DNA from 3 places in the Klebsiella sp. Sb-30 genome. Region 2 is predicted to be linked to each of the others. Evidence: predicted binding sites of a transcription regulator. Region 2 holds the regulator's gene; each other region holds the start of a gene.
What was found. Region 2 encodes PurR, which represses purine synthesis genes. Its sites were predicted from a motif close to CANGCAAACGTTTGCNTG; they were not measured.
Positions count from the first base shown of each region.

Region 1: pyrC (dihydroorotase) is a predicted target of PurR. The motif match lies at 2,525-2,542, and genes of this name have one in related genera.
Region 3: purH (bifunctional phosphoribosylaminoimidazolecarboxamide formyltransferase/IMP cyclohydrolase) is a predicted target of PurR. The motif match lies at 4,344-4,361, and genes of this name have one in related genera.

Region 1 covers NZ_CM172749.1:3,306,025-3,311,964, reverse strand. Annotated here, with positions in the region: gene solA (N-methyl-L-tryptophan oxidase) at 1-328, opposite strand, end outside; gene bssS (biofilm formation regulator BssS) at 454-708, opposite strand; gene dinI (DNA damage-inducible protein I) at 1,095-1,346, opposite strand; gene pyrC (dihydroorotase) at 1,419-2,465, opposite strand; gene AC236I_RS15490 (lipoprotein) at 2,588-3,148, opposite strand; gene mdtH (multidrug efflux MFS transporter MdtH) at 3,262-4,470, opposite strand; gene rimJ (ribosomal protein S5-alanine N-acetyltransferase) at 4,700-5,284, shown strand; gene AC236I_RS15475 (YceH family protein) at 5,294-5,940, shown strand, end outside.
Region 2 covers NZ_CM172749.1:2,375,225-2,381,164, forward strand. Annotated here, with positions in the region: gene punC (purine nucleoside transporter PunC) at 72-1,256, opposite strand; gene punR (DNA-binding transcriptional activator PunR) at 1,366-2,277, shown strand; gene purR (HTH-type transcriptional repressor PurR) at 2,296-3,321, opposite strand; gene cydH (cytochrome bd-I oxidase subunit CydH) at 3,618-3,707, shown strand; gene AC236I_RS11140 (MFS transporter) at 3,871-5,037, shown strand; gene sodB (superoxide dismutase [Fe]) at 5,080-5,661, opposite strand.
Region 3 covers NZ_CM172749.1:5,093,373-5,099,312, reverse strand. Annotated here, with positions in the region: gene hupA (nucleoid-associated protein HU-alpha) at 173-445, shown strand; gene AC236I_RS23800 (DUF1481 domain-containing protein) at 458-1,150, shown strand; gene purD (phosphoribosylamine--glycine ligase) at 1,340-2,629, opposite strand; gene purH (bifunctional phosphoribosylaminoimidazolecarboxamide formyltransferase/IMP cyclohydrolase) at 2,645-4,234, opposite strand; rRNA gene AC236I_RS23785 (16S ribosomal RNA) at 4,849-5,940, shown strand, end outside.

The sequences.
Region 1 (5,940 bases), 930 kb from region 2:
GGAACTGGCGGGCGCTGTTCGCAACGTTGCTGAGAAACGTCGAGTTTGCCGGGCCGAGGTTAATCACCCCGGTGCGTTCGAAGACCGCCTCGCCGCTGAGGGTTGCAAGCTCATCCCACAGCGCCTGCGCACGCAGCACCAGCGGGACATATCTCTCTCCTTCACCGTAGGCGTGACGGATAAGACGCGTATTACCGTGATGGCTGCCCTCCTGATGCGGAGGCGTGTGCGCGTCGGTCATCAGCACGTTAAGTCCAGCCCGGCGGGCATAATAGCCGGCAGCGGCGCCAGTGGAGCCGCTGCCGATAATGATGAGGTCGTATTGCATGGTCTGTTCCGGTTTTTTGCTTTATTAGCAGGGTAATTAACAACCTGCACATATACAAGCCCGAAAATAAATCAGGCACCCGCAGGTGCCTGTTTAGTTAGCATATATCGATCGCGGCATAATCATTAATGCCTGCGGTACTCGTTTGCCTGGTATTCACCTGATTCTATCTTCGCAATACCTGCTTCCAGGATAGAAATAAATTGACGTGCGACTTCCGTCGTTAGCCAGAGCGTCTGGCCAATTTCAGCTTCGTTACTGCTTTCTTGAGTGGGGTTTTGGTAGTGCAGGCGCAACATCATTGCATCGTAGCTATCAACGGTGCTGATGTCCCATCCGACGAGGGGATGGGTCTGGATGACTTCATTATTCTTTTCCATCATAACCCCTTATTCATATGTTAAAAGACAACAATTCTCGAGGTTTAATGCATATTTTTTGAAGCAAGTTAATTATATCAGCTGTTAAGAATAAACTCGAGAAATTAAATCAAACAGGGCGAGCTTTCATCTGTTTGGTGCTTTTTTGCGCAAATTTAGTGCCGTGCATCGTTATTTTTAAAGGAAATAATCAGGAGGAAAAAGAAAAGTCTGAGATTGCAACGGGGATAAAAAAGCCGGGGCGACCCGGCAAAAAAAGCACAATGAGGGAGCAAATTGAATTTGCTGTGCCTGACGCGATGTTCCGGCAGCTTTTGCTTCAGACTGGCCTGCTCTGTTTGTTCAGAGCCCGTGCCATTCTGCTGCGGCATGCTGCCAGAGAGGCGTCAGGATGCGTCATGGACAAACCAGTCATCAGCGCTTTCCCAGGTTTCTTGCAGGATTTCGCTTATCCGGTCTTTATCTTCTTTCAGGCCGCCAATGACGGACAAATTGTTATTGGCGGCAAAGCGTACGGTTACCTGGCTTGGAAGAGCCGGGAACTGCTGTTCAATGCGTCGGGAGAGTTCATTATTTAGCGCTTCTAAGGCGCCGTGTGGTAAGGCTGTAGATTTGGCGATAGACACTTCGATGCGCATGATTGCCCCCTGTGTAATATACTGGTTATTTATACAGTATTCAGTTTGCGTTTACAACAAGGGGCAGCGCTTTTATTTTTTCATCGTCCAGCGCAGGGTTTCACCGGCAAGGAAAGGCACCAGGGTGTCGTCCGGCAGGGCGATGCTTTCAACGACGGTGCTCTCTTCGCGCACCAGCTCAACAAAGGTATCATTCACCGGCAGGCCGTAGAAGCGCGGGCCGTTGAGTGAACAAAACGCTTCGAAGTGCTGCAGGGCATTCATCTCTTCAAATACCGTCGCATAGCTGCCCAGCGCGGTCGGCGCGTTAAAGCAACCGGCGCATCCGCAGCTGGCCTCTTTACGATGGCGGGCGTGCGGAGCGGAGTCGGTTCCCAGAAACGCGCGGCTAAAGCCGCTGGCAACCAGCTCACGCAGCGCCTGCTGGTGGATATTGCGCTTCAGAATCGGCAGACAGTAAAGATGGGGACGCACGCCGCCAACCAGCATGTGATTACGGTTAAACATCAGATGCTGAGGCGTAATGGTCGCGGCCAGCAGTTCGTTACCGTCGCGAACGTATTCGGCGGCATCTTTGGTGGTGATATGTTCGAACACCACTTTCAGGCCCGGTAAACGCTGACGCAGCGGCTCCATTACCGTTTCGATAAAGCGCGCTTCGCGATCGAAGATGTCAATCTCGGCGTGGGTGACTTCACCGTGAACCAGCAGCGGCATGCCCAGCTTTTCCATGCGCTCCAGCACCGGCATGATGGCATCGATGCTGGTGACGCCGTGGCTGGAGTTGGTGGTGGCATTGGCCGGATAGAGTTTGGCTGCGGTGAATACGCCAGCGTGGAATCCACGCTCCAGCTCCGCCGGGTCGAGCGTATCGGTCAGGTAGCAGGTCATCAACGGCGTAAAGTCGTGCCCGGCGGGAACGGCGTCAAGGATACGCTGGCGATAGGCTATCGCAGCTTCAACGGTGGTGACAGGCGGCACCAGATTCGGCATCACGATCGCCCGGCCATAAAATTCACTGGTGTAAGGCACGACGGTCTTCAGCATATCGTCATCGCGGAGATGGATATGCCAGTCGTCAGGGCGGCGGATTTTCAATACCTGGGATTGTGCTGTCATGGAAAGCTCCGGCTAATAGGGTCAGTCATCAGGGCTGTTTTTGCCGGGCACTAAGGATAAGCGTAAACGTTTTCCTTTGCATCAATTTCCGTAAAAAAACGGGCGCGGCAGCGCCCGTCGTATTAATTGGTGAACGGGATGATAATTTCGCCCGGTTTCACCTCGATGCCTTTTGCGTATTTTTTCGCCAGCGCTTCGCCGGTGCTGGCATCTTCGCGCAGAACGTAGGCCGGCTGCTGGTTAAAATAGCTACGCAGAGACTGATTCAGATAGGGAATCAGGGTCTGTACGACGGACTGCAGTTTCTCAGGCGACACTTTCGCATCAACCACTTCCATCTCCTGCAGGAAGATCGCGCCTTTCTCTTTATTAAAGACCGGCAGCGCCTTGAGCTTCAGGTCGATGGTGGCTTTCTGATTGCCGAATAACGAGTTCAGATCCAGGTTGGCAATGCCGCTCAGCGTCACTTTATTCGGCTCTTCACGGCCAATCGCACTGGTCAGATCGTGTAACTCAATATGGGCATCCGCCACGCCCGGCAGGCCGATATCTTTGGCGAAATGGTTACGTTTCTGTAGCGCCTGGTTAATTTCCTGCTCGCTAACTGAATACTGTGTGAGCTGGTTACAGCCGCTCAGAAGGCCGCTGACAATGAGCGCGGCCACGATAAACATCTTTTTCATTAGATTCCTTAACGGTCATGCCAGGACTTATCCTGACATAAAGCAGTATGGCCTGCCAGCATTCGACGCACTAGCGGAAAATGCTGAAAACAGGCCTTACCTTAAATCTCTGGTCAGGTACGTGGCTCCAGCATGCCGGACGTCGACCGCTTCTGGCTGAACTGCCACCACAGAGCAATGAAGGTAAACAGGCCGATAACACCCAGCATCAGCCACGGCAGTTCGGGCTGATTCAGCGCTTTACCCGCATCGAACAACCATCCGCCGCCGGCGTAGCCAAATGCGCCGCCAAAGGCCAGCCCCAGCCGACTGAAGCCCATATAGCTGCCGCGCGCCCGGGCATCGGCTAAAGAGGCTCCCAGGGTTTCCCGCGCCGGTTCCGCAACGATCGATCCAATATAGAAGATACAAATCAGGGTAAACAGCTGCTGTAAATTGCTGGTCAAGCCAATAGGCAACATGGCGAGGGTCATCACCAGTAACCCGGCCATCAGCCGATGCTCCAGGCGAAATCGCTGTTCGCTCCAGCGGGCAATGGGATAGAGCAGGGTTAACGATATAGCGGCTTCAATGGCATACATCCATTTTACCGCGGTCGGTGAACCGGCGATGTCGTTAACCATAATGGGCAGCATGAGCATCACCTGGACGGCCAGCATATAGTAGCCGGTGAGCGTCAGAACGTAGGTGACAAAGCGCTTGTCGCGCAGCACCCGGCCCAGGCCTTCCCGCACCGGTGTTTTCACGGTGGAAAGCTTCCACGCCGGGAGATACCAGGCGTTGAACGCGGCGCAGGCGACAAACAACGCCGCGCCCACGCTGCAGACCAGGCGGAAGTCGTATTGCAGCAGCCAGCTGCCGAGCAGGGCGCCAATCACCGCCCCGGCGCTGTCCTGCATCATCAGAATCGAAAAGAATCGCCCGCGCTGATGCGGACGCACCAGCTTGACCACCAGCGCGGCGCGCGGCGGATCGAACAGGGTGCCGCCGAGCCCGGAGAGAATGCAGGAGAGCCACAGAACCCACGGTTCATGGGCCACGGCCATCGCCGCGAAACCGCCCGCGCGCATGAGCATGCCGGTGACGATCATCGGCTTGGCGCCAAAGCGATCGGCGACCGCGCCGCCAAAAATGCCTAATCCTTGCTGTACCAGCTGGCGCAGGCCGAGCGCAATCCCGACCATCAGCGCCGCCCAGCCCATCTGGTCAACAAAGCGAATAGAAATTAGCGGGAAGACGACAAAAAAGCCCAGAACCACCAGCATGTTGTCGACCAACAGGAAATATTTACCCAGGCTCCTTGCCTGCGATACGCGGGACATTTCCCCTCCAGGGAAAATAAAGAGTTACCCGGATAGTGTGCGGGGAAGATGCTGACTTTCCCAGCATCATTGCGACAATATTTTTTTATCAAAAAGCAAGATCGATAGAGTCTATTCATCGAAAAAGGGAGATGGTGCAGAAAATGGTATGTTGCTGTTTTCACACAACCGTTCAGGACAGGTATAGTGAAAGGAGCAGGGTAATCAGTCAGGGGAACAGGAGAAGGGAATGTTTGGCTATCGCAGTAACGTACCTAAGGTGCGTTTGACGACGGACAGGCTGGTGGTGCGGCTGGTATACGATCGTGACGCCTGGCGTCTGGCCGATTATTACGCGGAGAATAAAGGGTTCTTAAAACCCTGGGAGCCAGTGCGCGATGACAGCCACTGCTACCCCTCTGGCTGGCAGGCGCGTTTATCGATGATTTCCGAGTTTCATAAACAGGGCTCGGCATTCTATTTTGCGCTGCTCGATCCGGAAGAGAAAGAGATTATCGGCGTGGCAAATTTTTCCAATGTGGTTCGCGGGTCGTTTCATGCCTGCTACCTCGGCTATTCCATTGGCGAGAAGTGGCAAGGCCAGGGGCTGATGTTTGAGGCCCTGACCGCGGCGATTCGCTATATGCAGCGCACGCAGCATATCCATCGCATCATGGCCAACTACATGCCGCATAATCAACGTAGCGGCGATTTACTGGCTCGTCTTGGCTTTGAAAAAGAGGGGTACGCCAAAAATTATCTGCTGATTGACGGGCAGTGGCGTGACCATGTACTGACGGCGTTGACGACACCGGACTGGACTCCGGGTCGCTGAGGAGAGAGCATGAAATATCAGTTAACCGCACACGAAGCGCGCGTCATCGGGTGTCTGCTGGAAAAACAAGTAACCACGCCTGAGCAGTATCCGCTGTCGGTCAATGCGGTGGTGACCGCCTGCAATCAGAAAACCAATCGTGAGCCGGTGATGTCGCTGAGCGAAAGTGATATTCAGGATCTGCTGGATGCCCTGGTCAAACGCCATTACCTGCGTACGGTCAGCGGTTTCGGCAATCGGGTGACCAAATATGAACAGCGCTTTTGTAATTCCGAGTTTGGCGATCTGAAACTGTCTCCGGCGGAAGTGGCGATCGTGACGACGCTGCTGCTGCGCGGCGCGCAGACGCCGGGCGAGTTGCGCAGCCGAGCGCAGCGAATGTATGACTTTAGCGATATGGCGGAAGTGGAGAGCGTGCTGGAAACGCTGGCAACCCGGGATGACGGACCTTTCGTCGCTCGTCTACCGCGCGAGCCAGGGAAACGAGAATCCCGCTATATGCATCTGTTCTGCGATGATATGGACTCGCTTATTACCGCCGTCGAGGCCGTCTCGCCGCCGGCCGATGATCTTCTCGCGCGGGTTGAGGCGCTGGAAGGCGAAGTCGCGGAACTGAAAGAGCGGCTGGCCTCGCTGCTGGCTCACCTGGGAGATTA
Region 2 (5,940 bases):
GCTGAAATCCGGCTTTCAATAAAAATATATTAGCAGGCTAATTACTGAGCCTTAACATCGCCGAAACGCGTTTATGCATGCGACGATTCGGTAGTCAGGCAGGCGCTGTGACGCTGCATAAAATAACCCAGCCCGGCCAGCACGATCGAGACCAGCATCACGCTGGTGGTGGTGAGCAGCGGTGTGGCAATCAGCGCGGAGACCAGCAGACTGGTCAGGAAGCACAGACCAAGCTGCAGCGTATTCTGCAGCGCGGCGGCACGGCCGGTCGCCTGCGGGAACGGCTTCAGCGCCTGGGCGACAACAATCGGGTAAATCCCGCCATTGACAACGGCCATCACGCAGAAGGGAATCATCACCGCAATGATTGAGACATCTTCAACCCGACCAACCATCCAGGTTGCAGCCACGCTGACGGCGAAAATCACCAGCAGCCAGGGCAGCAGCTGTTGGCCCTGCCATTTCTGCAGCGCCGCGCGGCATCCATAGCCACCGACTAAAAAGGCGATTGTCTGCGGAACATAGCTAAGACCGATAGCGGTCGGGCTGTAGCCCATCTCATGGAGAATAAACGGCGACCCGGTCAACCAGGCAAAAAAGCTGGCGGAGCAGGCGGCGTAAATCAGCACGTTGCCGCTGTATTCGCGCGAACGCAGCAGCGTCATAAAGGTCAACTTCTCGCGGACATCACCCTGCGGCCTGACGACCGGCTTCAGGCGTAGGGCGGGTACCATCAGCAGCAGGGCGATGGCAAACAGGGTGGCAAAAATGGCCTGCCATTCCAGATGGGCAAGCAGCCAGCTGCCGAGCAACGGCGCCAGAGCCGGCGATAGACCCACCAGCGGCATGATGGTGGCGAAAATACGGTTAGTGCGCTGGGCTGGATAATAATCCGTGACCATCGCCTGCCAGGTCACCGCCGCCGCGCAGACGCCGATCGCCTGAATAAAGCGCAGCACCAGCATCAGGGTGGCATCCCGCACCCACAGCATTCCCAGACAGCTGATAGCGAAGATCGCCAGCCCGGTCAGCAGAATCGGTTTACGTCCGTAGCGGTCCGAGAGCGGGCCCCAGAACAGCTGTCCGATGGCGAAGCCGGCGAGGAACAGGCTCAGACTGGCGCTGACCGACGCCGCAGACGTATTGAGATCTTGCTGGATGGCCGAAAAGGCCGGCAGATACATGTCGGTGGCGAGGAAACCCAGCACGCTGAGTCCCGCCAGCCACACTAAAAATCCTTTCCCGGGTTGTTGCATAACATTCTCTTATAGGTGCAGGTATGATGCCGCAGAGTGTAGGGAGTGCATTCTGGCTTGTGAAACGCTAATATTTGCTACATGCATTCAAAATTTTTGCAGGCAGAATATGTGGTCCGAATACTCACTCGAAGTTGTTGATGCTGTCGCCCGCAACGGCAGCTTTAGCGCAGCGGCTCAGGAGCTGCACCGCGTACCTTCGGCGGTCAGTTATACCGTACGTCAGCTGGAGGAGTGGCTGGCAGTACCGCTTTTTGAACGCCGCCATCGCGATGTCGAATTGACCCCCGCCGGGCTCTGGTTTTTACAGGAAGGACGATCTGTTATCAAAAAAATGCAGATCACTCGCCAGCAGTGTCAGCAGATAGCCAACGGCTGGCGCGGCCAGCTGTCGATAGCCGTAGACGACATTGTTAAACCGGCCCGTATGCGTCAGATGATTGTCGATTTTTATCGTCACTTTCCCGATGTCGAGCTGATTGTTTTTCAGGAGGTCTTCAACGGCGTCTGGGACGCGCTGGCCGACGGGCGCGTGGAACTGGCTATCGGGGCAACGCGTTCGATTCCGGTCGGGGGGCGCTACGCCTTTCGCGATATGGGGATGCTGAGCTGGCATTGCGTAGTGGCCAGCCATCACCCGCTGGCGCAGATGAACGGGCCACTGAGCGATGATGTGTTGCGCAACTGGCCGTCGCTGGTCCGGGAGGACACTTCCCGTTCGTTACCGAAACGCACGACCTGGCTACTGGACAACCAGAAAAGGGTAGTGGTGCCGGACTGGGAATCATCAGCTACCTGCCTCTCGGCGGGATTGTGCGTAGGAATGGTGCCGAGCCATTTTGCCCGCCCCTGGATTGACCGCGGTGAATGGACCGCGCTGGCGCTGGAAAACCCGTTCCCGGACGCCGCGTGCTGCCTGACCTGGCAGCAGAGCGACACGTCACCGGCGCTGTCGTGGCTGTTGGATTATCTGGGGGACAGCGAAACGTTGAACCGGGAGTGGCTGCGGGCGCCGGAGTAACCGGCGCCGCACGGGCGATCAGCGACGATAATCGACGAACGGGCCGTCTACGACGGAGCGACGCTCTACCAGCCGCGGGTGAACCTCAATAGATTGCGACTCTTCACGCTTGTTGACGATACGATCCATCAGCATATTGAAGGCCGCTTCCCCCAGCGAATCTTTCGGCTGGTGGATGGTGGTCAGCGCCGGGCTGAAATAGCGGGCGTTACGCACGTTATCATACCCGATCAGCGAAATGTCCTGCGGCACGCGCAGTCCCATCTCATCCGCAGCACAGATTGCGCCCATCGCCATGATGTCGCCGCCGCAGAAGACCGCCGTCGGGCGATGCTGCTGGCTGAGGATCTGCTGCATGGCGCGGTAGCCGGATTCAGGCTCGAAGTCGCCCTGAACAATCCAGCTTTCCGGAACGGCGATCTGCGCTTCTTCCATGGCTTTCATAAAGCCCGCCAGGCGGCCGGCGCCGGTATTACGCTCCAGCGGACCCGGGATCACGCCGATTTCACGGTGGCCGCGTTCCACCAGATAGCGACCGGCCATATAGCCGCCTTCGAAGGCGTTATCGATGACCGAATCGGTGAAGTCGGCTTTGGATTCACCCCAGTCCATTACCACCATCGGAATATGGCGGTACTCTTCCAGCATGCTGAGCACCGATTCCGGATATTCAGAACACATAACCAGCAGGCCGTCGACGCGCTTTTGCGCCATCATCGACAGGTAGGCCTGCTGTTTTTCGAGATCGTTCCACGCATTGCCCAGAATCAGGGTATAGCCTTTCTGGAAACAGCTCTTTTCTACGGCTTCAATAATCTCAGCGAAATAGGCCGCTTCGCTGCTGGTGGCCAGCAGGCCAATCGATTTGGTGTGATTAACCTTCAGGCTGCGAGCAACGGCACTGGGGGAGTAGTGCAGCTCTTTGATCGCCGCCCACACGGCGTTGCGGGTTTCTTCCGCCACGAAACGGGTTTTGTTAATTACATGTGACACTGTTGTAGTGGAAACGTTTGCGCGCTTCGCTACATCTTTAATTGTTGCCATTACTTCTCACTCCAGACCTTGACCTGATCGTCTGATTATCGATACGTAAACGTTTGCCTATACACACCCTGAATACAATTTTCAACATTGCATCACGTCGGGAAAACGACACAGAACGACAGGAAGGGGTCAATGGCCGATACGCTTTCAAATTAGCGTGGGATTTTGTCCGATCTTGCGGCAAAGGGGAAGAGCAAAAATGTGCATCACCCTAAAACATGGAAGATTTTTGCGCTATATTGTGCAAAAATGAGCAAGCTCACTTTTCATGTGGGGATAACTGGGGGGAAAAATTGATGGATACAGATTTAAAGTTTTCGCTGACGACAACGATTATTGTCCTGGGTCTCATCGTGGCCGCCGGCCTGACAGCGGTGCTGCACTGATTTATCCGGGGGAGAGGCCTCTTTCCCCCGACATCCCGCCATTATTATCAATTTCGCAAAAATCTTTTGCCATTTCGTTTACTTTTGTTTTTTTGTGATTGATGTCATGCTTTTGACTTCTGATGAGATACCGTCGCCGATGGCGGTCTGCTGGAGTCATTGAATGAAAATCAACTTTCCCTTGTTAGCGCTGGCGATAGGCGCGTTTGGTATTGGCACCACGGAGTTTTCCCCGATGGGGCTGCTGCCGGTAATTGCCAAAGGCGTCGACGTGTCAATTCCGGCGGCGGGAATGCTGATCAGCGCTTATGCGATCGGCGTGATGGTCGGGGCGCCGCTGATGACTTTGCTGCTCTCTCATCGCGCGCGCAGAAATGCGCTGATTTTTCTGATGGCGATCTTTACGCTGGGTAACGTCCTCTCCTCAATGGCGCCGGATTACACCACGCTGTTGATTTCGCGCATTATCACCAGCCTTAACCACGGCGCTTTCTTCGGCCTCGGTTCGGTGGTGGCGGCGAGCGTGGTGCCAAAACACAAACAGGCCAGTGCGGTGGCGACCATGTTCATGGGGTTAACCATCGCTAACATTGGCGGCGTTCCGGCGGCGACATGGCTTGGCGAGACCATCGGCTGGCGGATGTCGTTCCTCGCGACGGCAGGTCTGGGGCTGGTGGCGATGGTCAGCCTGTGGTTTTCGTTGCCCAAAGGCAGCGCTGGCGAGCGTCCGAACGTAAAGCAGGAACTCTCCGTGCTGGTTCGTCCGCAGGTGCTCTCCGCATTGCTGACCACCGTGCTGGGGGCCGGCGCGATGTTTACCCTCTATACCTATATTTCACCGGTGCTGCACACCATTACGCACGCCTCGCCGCTGTTCGTCACCGCCATGCTGGTGTTGATTGGCGTCGGCTTTTCGCTGGGTAACTACCTCGGCGGTAAATTCGCCGACCGTTCCGTCTCCGGGACGCTGAAGGGGTTTCTGCTGCTGCTGATGGTCATCATGCTGGCGATTCCGCTGCTGGCGCAGACGCAGCTGGGGGCTGCAATCAGTATGGTGGTCTGGGGGGGGGCGACCTTCGCCGTGGTTCCACCGCTGCAAATGCGGGTGATGCGGGTGGCTCATGAAGCGCCGGGGCTCTCTTCGTCGGTCAATATCGGGGCCTTTAACCTCGGCAATGCGCTGGGGGCGGCAGCCGGTGGCGCGGTGATTTCCGGCGGACTGGGCTATGCCTTTGTGCCGGTGATGGGGGCGATAATTGCCGGTGTGGCGCTGCTGCTGGTGCTGTTCGGCGGGCGTTCGCAGCCGGAAGAGGCGTTGGTCGGACAGTAGTCGGTGTATTCGCAGAAGGGTTTCCCCTTCTGCGTTAGCGTTTTAGGCCGCCAGGTTGGCCGCCACAAACTTCCAGTTTACCAGCGCCCAGAAGTGCGCCAGATAGTCAGGACGGGCGTTGCGGTAGTCGATGTAATAGGCATGTTCCCAGACATCCACGGTCAGCAGCGGTTTGGCGTCGCCGGTCAGCGGCGTGCCAGCGTTGCTGGTGGAGACAATGCTCAGGCTGCCATCGCTATTTTTAACCAGCCATGTCCAGCCTGCACCAAAGTTCTTCGCTGCCGCGTCGGTAAACTTCGCTTTGAACTCTGCGAAGCTGCCGAAGGATTGATTGATGGCGGCTGCCAGCTCACCTTCCGGCTCGCCGCCCGCATTCGGCGCGAGGCAGTTCCAGTAGAAAGTATGGTTCCAGACCTGGGCCGCATTGTTAAAGATGCCGCCTTCAGAAGAGCGGACGATCGCTTCTAAAGATTGACCTTCAAACGCGGTGCCTTTGATCAGGTTGTTGAGGTTGGTGACATAGGCCTGGTGATGTTTGCCGTAGTGGTATTCCAGGGTTTCTGCGGAAATGTGCGGCGCCAGGGCGTCTTTTGCATACGGTAATGCAGGTAATTCAAACGACATTGTTACTCTCCTTATAACTTCTTGTTTTCTAGCTCACATTCAAAGGATGTTTGACCATCCACAACAGCATGTACTGTCCCTCGCCGGGGCGAGTGCAACAGGTTTTTATTGTGATCGGAATGCTAACACTTGCAGAAGGGAGTTAAAAGCCTTGCAATGATAAAGGGTATATTTAACAAATGTACCTGGTTAAGCCTTCGCCGGAGCGCAAGGCAGCGCATTTCAGCAGAGCCGGTTGATCGCTGTTGCTGTTGAAATATAAAGTGATTACTGAAAAAT
Region 3 (5,940 bases), 2.7 Mb from region 2:
ATTTACCGCCTGAATTGTAGCGTCTGAAGGCTTCCATTCCGCCCCCCGTCTGGTCTACATTTGGAGGGCGAAAAAAAGTGGCTATCGGTGCGTGTATGCAGGAGAGTGCTTTTCAGGCATTTCCGTCGCACTCGGTGCTTAGCAAGCGATAAACACATTGTAAGGATAACTTATGAACAAGACTCAACTGATTGATGTAATTGCGGACAAAGCTGACCTGTCCAAAGCACAGGCAAAAGCTGCCCTGGAATCTACCCTGGCTGCAATTACTGAGTCTCTGAAAGAAGGTGATGCTGTTCAACTGGTTGGTTTCGGTACCTTCAAAGTGAACCACCGCGCTGAGCGTACTGGCCGCAACCCGCAGACCGGTAACGAAATCAAAATTGCCGCTGCTAACGTGCCGGCGTTTGTTTCTGGTAAAGCACTGAAAGACGCAGTTAAGTAAGACCGCGTGGCAGTGTACAGTTTTAACGAAGGGGCCTTAAAGCCCCTTTTGTCTATCTGGCGTCGCGCATTGATGCTGGCAGGCGTCGTGCTGATCTCTGCCTGTAGCCATGATTCTTCTGTCCCACCTTTTACCGCCAGCGGGTATGCGGACAACCAGGGCGCGATGCGTATCTGGCGTCTGGACTCCAACGGCGAAGTGCATCTGCTTGCGGCCTTCAGCCCGTGGCGTCACGGCAACACTTCAACCAGCGAATACCGCTGGCAGGGCGACCGGCTCACGCTTATCGAACTCAACGTCTACGGCAAACCGACGGAACACATTCGCGCCCGTTTTGATGATCAGGGCGAACTGAGCTTTATGCAGCGCGAAGTGGACGGACAAAAACAGCAGCTTTCCAGCGATCAGGTGGCGCTTTACCGCTACCGGGCAACGCAGATTCGCCGGACCAGCGACGCATTGCGACAAGGGCGCGTTGTTCTGCGTCAGGGGCGCTGGCATGCCAACCAGACGGTGACGACCTGTGAAGGGCAAACCGTGAAGCCGGATCTGGATGCGCGGGCCTTAGCCCATATTGAACGCCGCCAGAATCACTCCTCCGTTGAGGTGAGCGTGGCGTGGCTGGAAGCCTCAGACGGCGCTCAGCTTTTGCTGGTGGCCAACGAAGACTTCTGTACCTGGCAGCCGCAGGAAAAAACCTTCTGACCTCCTGTCAGAGACGCTTTGCGCTATCGGCGCGGTTACCATTCCCTCTGTCCTCCTCCACCATACGCTTCTCTGAGGCGGGTAGCCGCACATCCTCCGTGACAGGTTGGCGGGCTGACGATAAAAAACGGGCGACTCCAGAATGAAGCCGCCCGTCAATGAGGCCTGTTATGAGGTTACGCTCAGACGCTAGCGTTGCTCGCGGGCAATAGCGCGCCAGCCGATATCGCTACGGCTGAAGCTTCCTTCCCAATGAATACCGGTCAGGAGTTCGTAGGCACGCTGCTGCGCCTGGGCTACGGTGTCGCCCAATGCCGTCACGCACAGTACGCGGCCGCCGTTAGTCACCACGCGCTGATCGTCGGCAAGCTTCGTCCCGGCATGGAAGACCTTGCCATCCACCGCTTCTTCCTGCGGCAGGCCGAAGATTTCGTCACCGGTGGCGTAGTTGCCCGGATAGCCGCCTGCGGCAACCACCACGCCAAGCGAGGCGCGATCGTCCCACTCGGAGGTTTTCTCATCCAGCTTACCGTCACAGGCGGCGAGGCACAGCTCCACCATATCGGATTTCATACGCAGCATAATGGGCTGCGTTTCCGGATCGCCGAAACGGCAGTTGAACTCGATGACTTTTGGATTGCCCTGTTTGTCGATCATCAGACCGGCGTACAGGAAACCGGTATAGGTATTGCCTTCCGCCGCCATGCCTTTGACCGTTGGCCAAATGATGCGATCCATCGTGCGCTGATGCACCTCATCCGTGACCACCGGGGCGGGTGAGTAGGCGCCCATACCGCCGGTATTCGGACCGGTATCGCCATTGCCTACGCGTTTGTGGTCCTGGCTGGTGGCCATCGGCAGGACGTGCTCGCCGTCGACCATGACGATAAAGCTGGCTTCTTCACCATCGAGGAACTCTTCGATCACGATCCGATGACCCGCGTCGCCAAATGCGTTGCCGGCCAGCATATCCTGAACCGCCTCTTCCGCTTCTTGTAGCGTCATCGCGACAATCACGCCTTTACCGGCCGCCAGACCGTCCGCCTTGATAACAATCGGGGCGCCTTTTTCGCGCAGATAGGCCAGTGCCGGTTCGACTTCGGTGAAGTTCTGATATTCCGCGGTCGGAATGTTATGCCGCGCGAGGAAATCTTTGGTAAAGGCTTTTGAGCCTTCCAGCTGGGCGGCGCCTTCGGTCGGGCCGAAGATTTTCAGGCCCGCAGCGCGGAACGCATCGACAATGCCAATCACCAGCGGCGCTTCCGGGCCGACGATGGTCAGATCGATCTTTTCGCGCTGTGCAAAGTCCAGCAGCGCCGGAATATCGGTCACGCCGATATTCACGTTTTGCAGCGCAGGCTCCAGGGCGGTGCCGGCGTTACCCGGCGCCACGTAGACGGTGTCGACCAGCGGAGACTGTGCCGCCTTCCATCCCAGCGCGTGCTCGCGGCCGCCGTTGCCAATCACTAATACTTTCATGTTCTGCTCCGTGAATTAATGGCGGAAGTGACGCATGTCGGTGAAGATCATCGCAATGCCGTGTTCGTCAGCTGCGGCAATGACTTCATCATCACGGATAGAGCCGCCAGGCTGGATAACACAGGTAATGCCCACTGCAGCAGCAGCGTCGATACCGTCACGGAACGGGAAGAATGCGTCAGAAGCCATTGCCGAGCCTTTCACTTCCAGACCTTCATCGCCCGCTTTGATACCGGCAATTTTCGCCGAGTAAACGCGGCTCATCTGGCCTGCACCTATCCCGATGGTCATGTTCTCTTTTGCATAGACAATCGCGTTGGATTTCACGAACTTCGCCACTTTCCAGCAGAACAGCGCGTCGCGCAGTTCCTGCTCGGTAGGCTGGCGTTTCGTCACGACGCGCAGATCGCTCTCGGTGACCATGCCCAGGTCGCGATCCTGAACCAGCAGGCCGCCGTTAACGCGTTTGAAATCGAGACCCGGGACGCGTGCCGCCCACTCGCCGCAGGTCAGAACGCGGACGTTCTGCTTGGCCGCCGTCACCTTCAGGGCCTCTTCGCTGGCGGATGGGGCAATGATCACTTCAACAAACTGGCGAGAAATGATGGCCTGTGCGGTTTCCGCATCCAGTTCACGGTTGAAGGCGATAATGCCGCCGAATGCGGAGGTCGGGTCGGTTTTGTAGGCGCGATCGTAAGCATCCAGAATTGAAGTGCTGACTGCGACGCCGCACGGGTTGGCGTGTTTGACAATCACGCAGGCCGGTTCGCTGAACTCTTTCACGCACTCCAGCGCCGCATCGGTATCGGCGATGTTGTTATAAGAAAGGGCTTTGCCTTGAACCTGAGTGGCGGTCGCAACCGACGCCTCTTTAATGTCTTCTTCTATATAGAAGGCAGCCTGCTGATGGCTGTTCTCGCCGTAGCGCATATCCTGCTTCTTAATGAAGTTCAGGTTCAGCGTACGCGGGAAGCGGCCGGAGGCTTCCTGAGTCTCACCATGATAGGCCGGAACCATGCTGCCGAAGTAGTTGGCAATCATGCTGTCGTAGGCAGCGGTGTGCTCGAAAGCTTTAATGGCGAGATCGAAGCGGGTTTCCAGAGTCAGGGAACCGTCGTTAGCATCCATCTCTTTAATAATGGCGTGGTAGTCATGGCTCTTCACGACGATAGCCACGTCTTTATGGTTCTTGGCCGCGGAGCGCACCATGGTCGGGCCGCCGATATCGATATTTTCTACCGCATCTTCCAGCGAACACCCTTCGCGGGCGACGGTCTGGGCAAACGGATAAAGGTTAACAACAACCATATCGATAGGAGAGATCGCGTGCTGGGCCATGATCTCATCATCCTGGCCGCGACGGCCGAGAATACCGCCGTGTACTTTTGGATGCAGGGTCTTAACGCGTCCATCCATCATTTCCGGGAAACCGGTGTAGTCAGAGACTTCGGTTACCGGCAGACCTTTCTCAGCCAGCAGGCGTGCGGTACCACCCGTAGACAGTAGCTCAACACCACGAGCGGAAAGAGCCTGCGCGAATTCGACGATACCGGCCTTGTCAGAAACACTGAGCAGAGCGCGGCGGACTGGACGACGTTGTTGCATGGTATTAAATCCCCAGGATTTGAACATTACAGAGAGCGTTAGGTGAGTTTTTGTCGAAAAACTCACCTAACGCACCCAACCGGGCATCCTTGTCATAGCGCGGCATTGTAACGAAAACGTTTGCGCAACGCTCGCGAATTTTTATCTTTCTCTTTTTTGCCGCTCTCTTCTCTATATAGAAGGGGCTTTTGACGGACTTTATCAGGTAAGAAGGGGCGCGATCTGTGGATAATTCTGTGTGTAACAGGGTATAAAGCGGGGTTTTGCTGGGGAATGCAGCAGTCAGTCATTTTTCTGCAATTTTTCTATTGCGGGCGCTCGAGAACTCCCTATAATGCGCCTCCATCGACACGGAACAACGGCAAACAAGCCGCCGGGTTGAAAGAGAAAACTTCTGAAAAACGAGGTTGACTCTGAAAGAGGAAAGCGTAATATACGCCACCTCGCGACAGAGCGCTCAGCGCCGTCGCACTGCTCTTTAACAATTTATCAGACAATCTGTGTGGGCACTCAAAGTGACATGGATTCTTAACGTCCTCGGACGAAAAATGAATACCAAGTCTCTGAGTGAACACGTAATTCATTACGAAGTTTAATTCACGAGCATCAAACTTAAATTGAAGAGTTTGATCATGGCTCAGATTGAACGCTGGCGGCAGGCCTAACACATGCAAGTCGAGCGGTAGCACAGAGAGCTTGCTCTCGGGTGACGAGCGGCGGACGGGTGAGTAATGTCTGGGAAACTGCCTGATGGAGGGGGATAACTACTGGAAACGGTAGCTAATACCGCATAACGTCGCAAGACCAAAGTGGGGGACCTTCGGGCCTCATGCCATCAGATGTGCCCAGATGGGATTAGCTAGTAGGTGGGGTAATGGCTCACCTAGGCGACGATCCCTAGCTGGTCTGAGAGGATGACCAGCCACACTGGAACTGAGACACGGTCCAGACTCCTACGGGAGGCAGCAGTGGGGAATATTGCACAATGGGCGCAAGCCTGATGCAGCCATGCCGCGTGTATGAAGAAGGCCTTCGGGTTGTAAAGTACTTTCAGCGAGGAGGAAGGCATTAAGGTTAATAACCTTAGTGATTGACGTTACTCGCAGAAGAAGCACCGGCTAACTCCGTGCCAGCAGCCGCGGTAATACGGAGGGTGCAAGCGTTAATCGGAATTACTGGGCGTAAAGCGCACGCAGGCGGTCTGTTAAGTCAGATGTGAAATCCCCGGGCTCAACCTGGGAACTGCATTTGAAACTGGCAGGCTTGAGTCTTGTAGAGGGGGGTAGAATTCCAGGTGTAGCGGTGAAATGCGTAGAGATCTGGAGGAATACCGGTGGCGAAGGCGGCCCCCTGGACAAAGACTGACGCTCAGGTGCGAAAGCGTGGGGAGCAAACAGGATTAGATACCCTGGTAGTCCACGCTGTAAACGATGTCGACTTGGAGGTTGTTCCCTTGAGGAGTGGCTTCCGGAGCTAACGCGTTAAGTCGACCGCCTGGGGAGTACGGCCGCAAGGTTAAAACTCAAATGAATTGACGGGGGCCCGCACAAGCGGTGGAGCATGTGGTTTAATTCGATGCAACGCGAAGAACCTTACCTACTCTTGACATCCAGAGAACTTAGCAGAGATGCTTTGGTGCCTTCGGGAACTCTGAGACAGGTGCTGCATGGCTGTCGTCAGCTCGTGTTGTGAAATGTTGGGTTAAG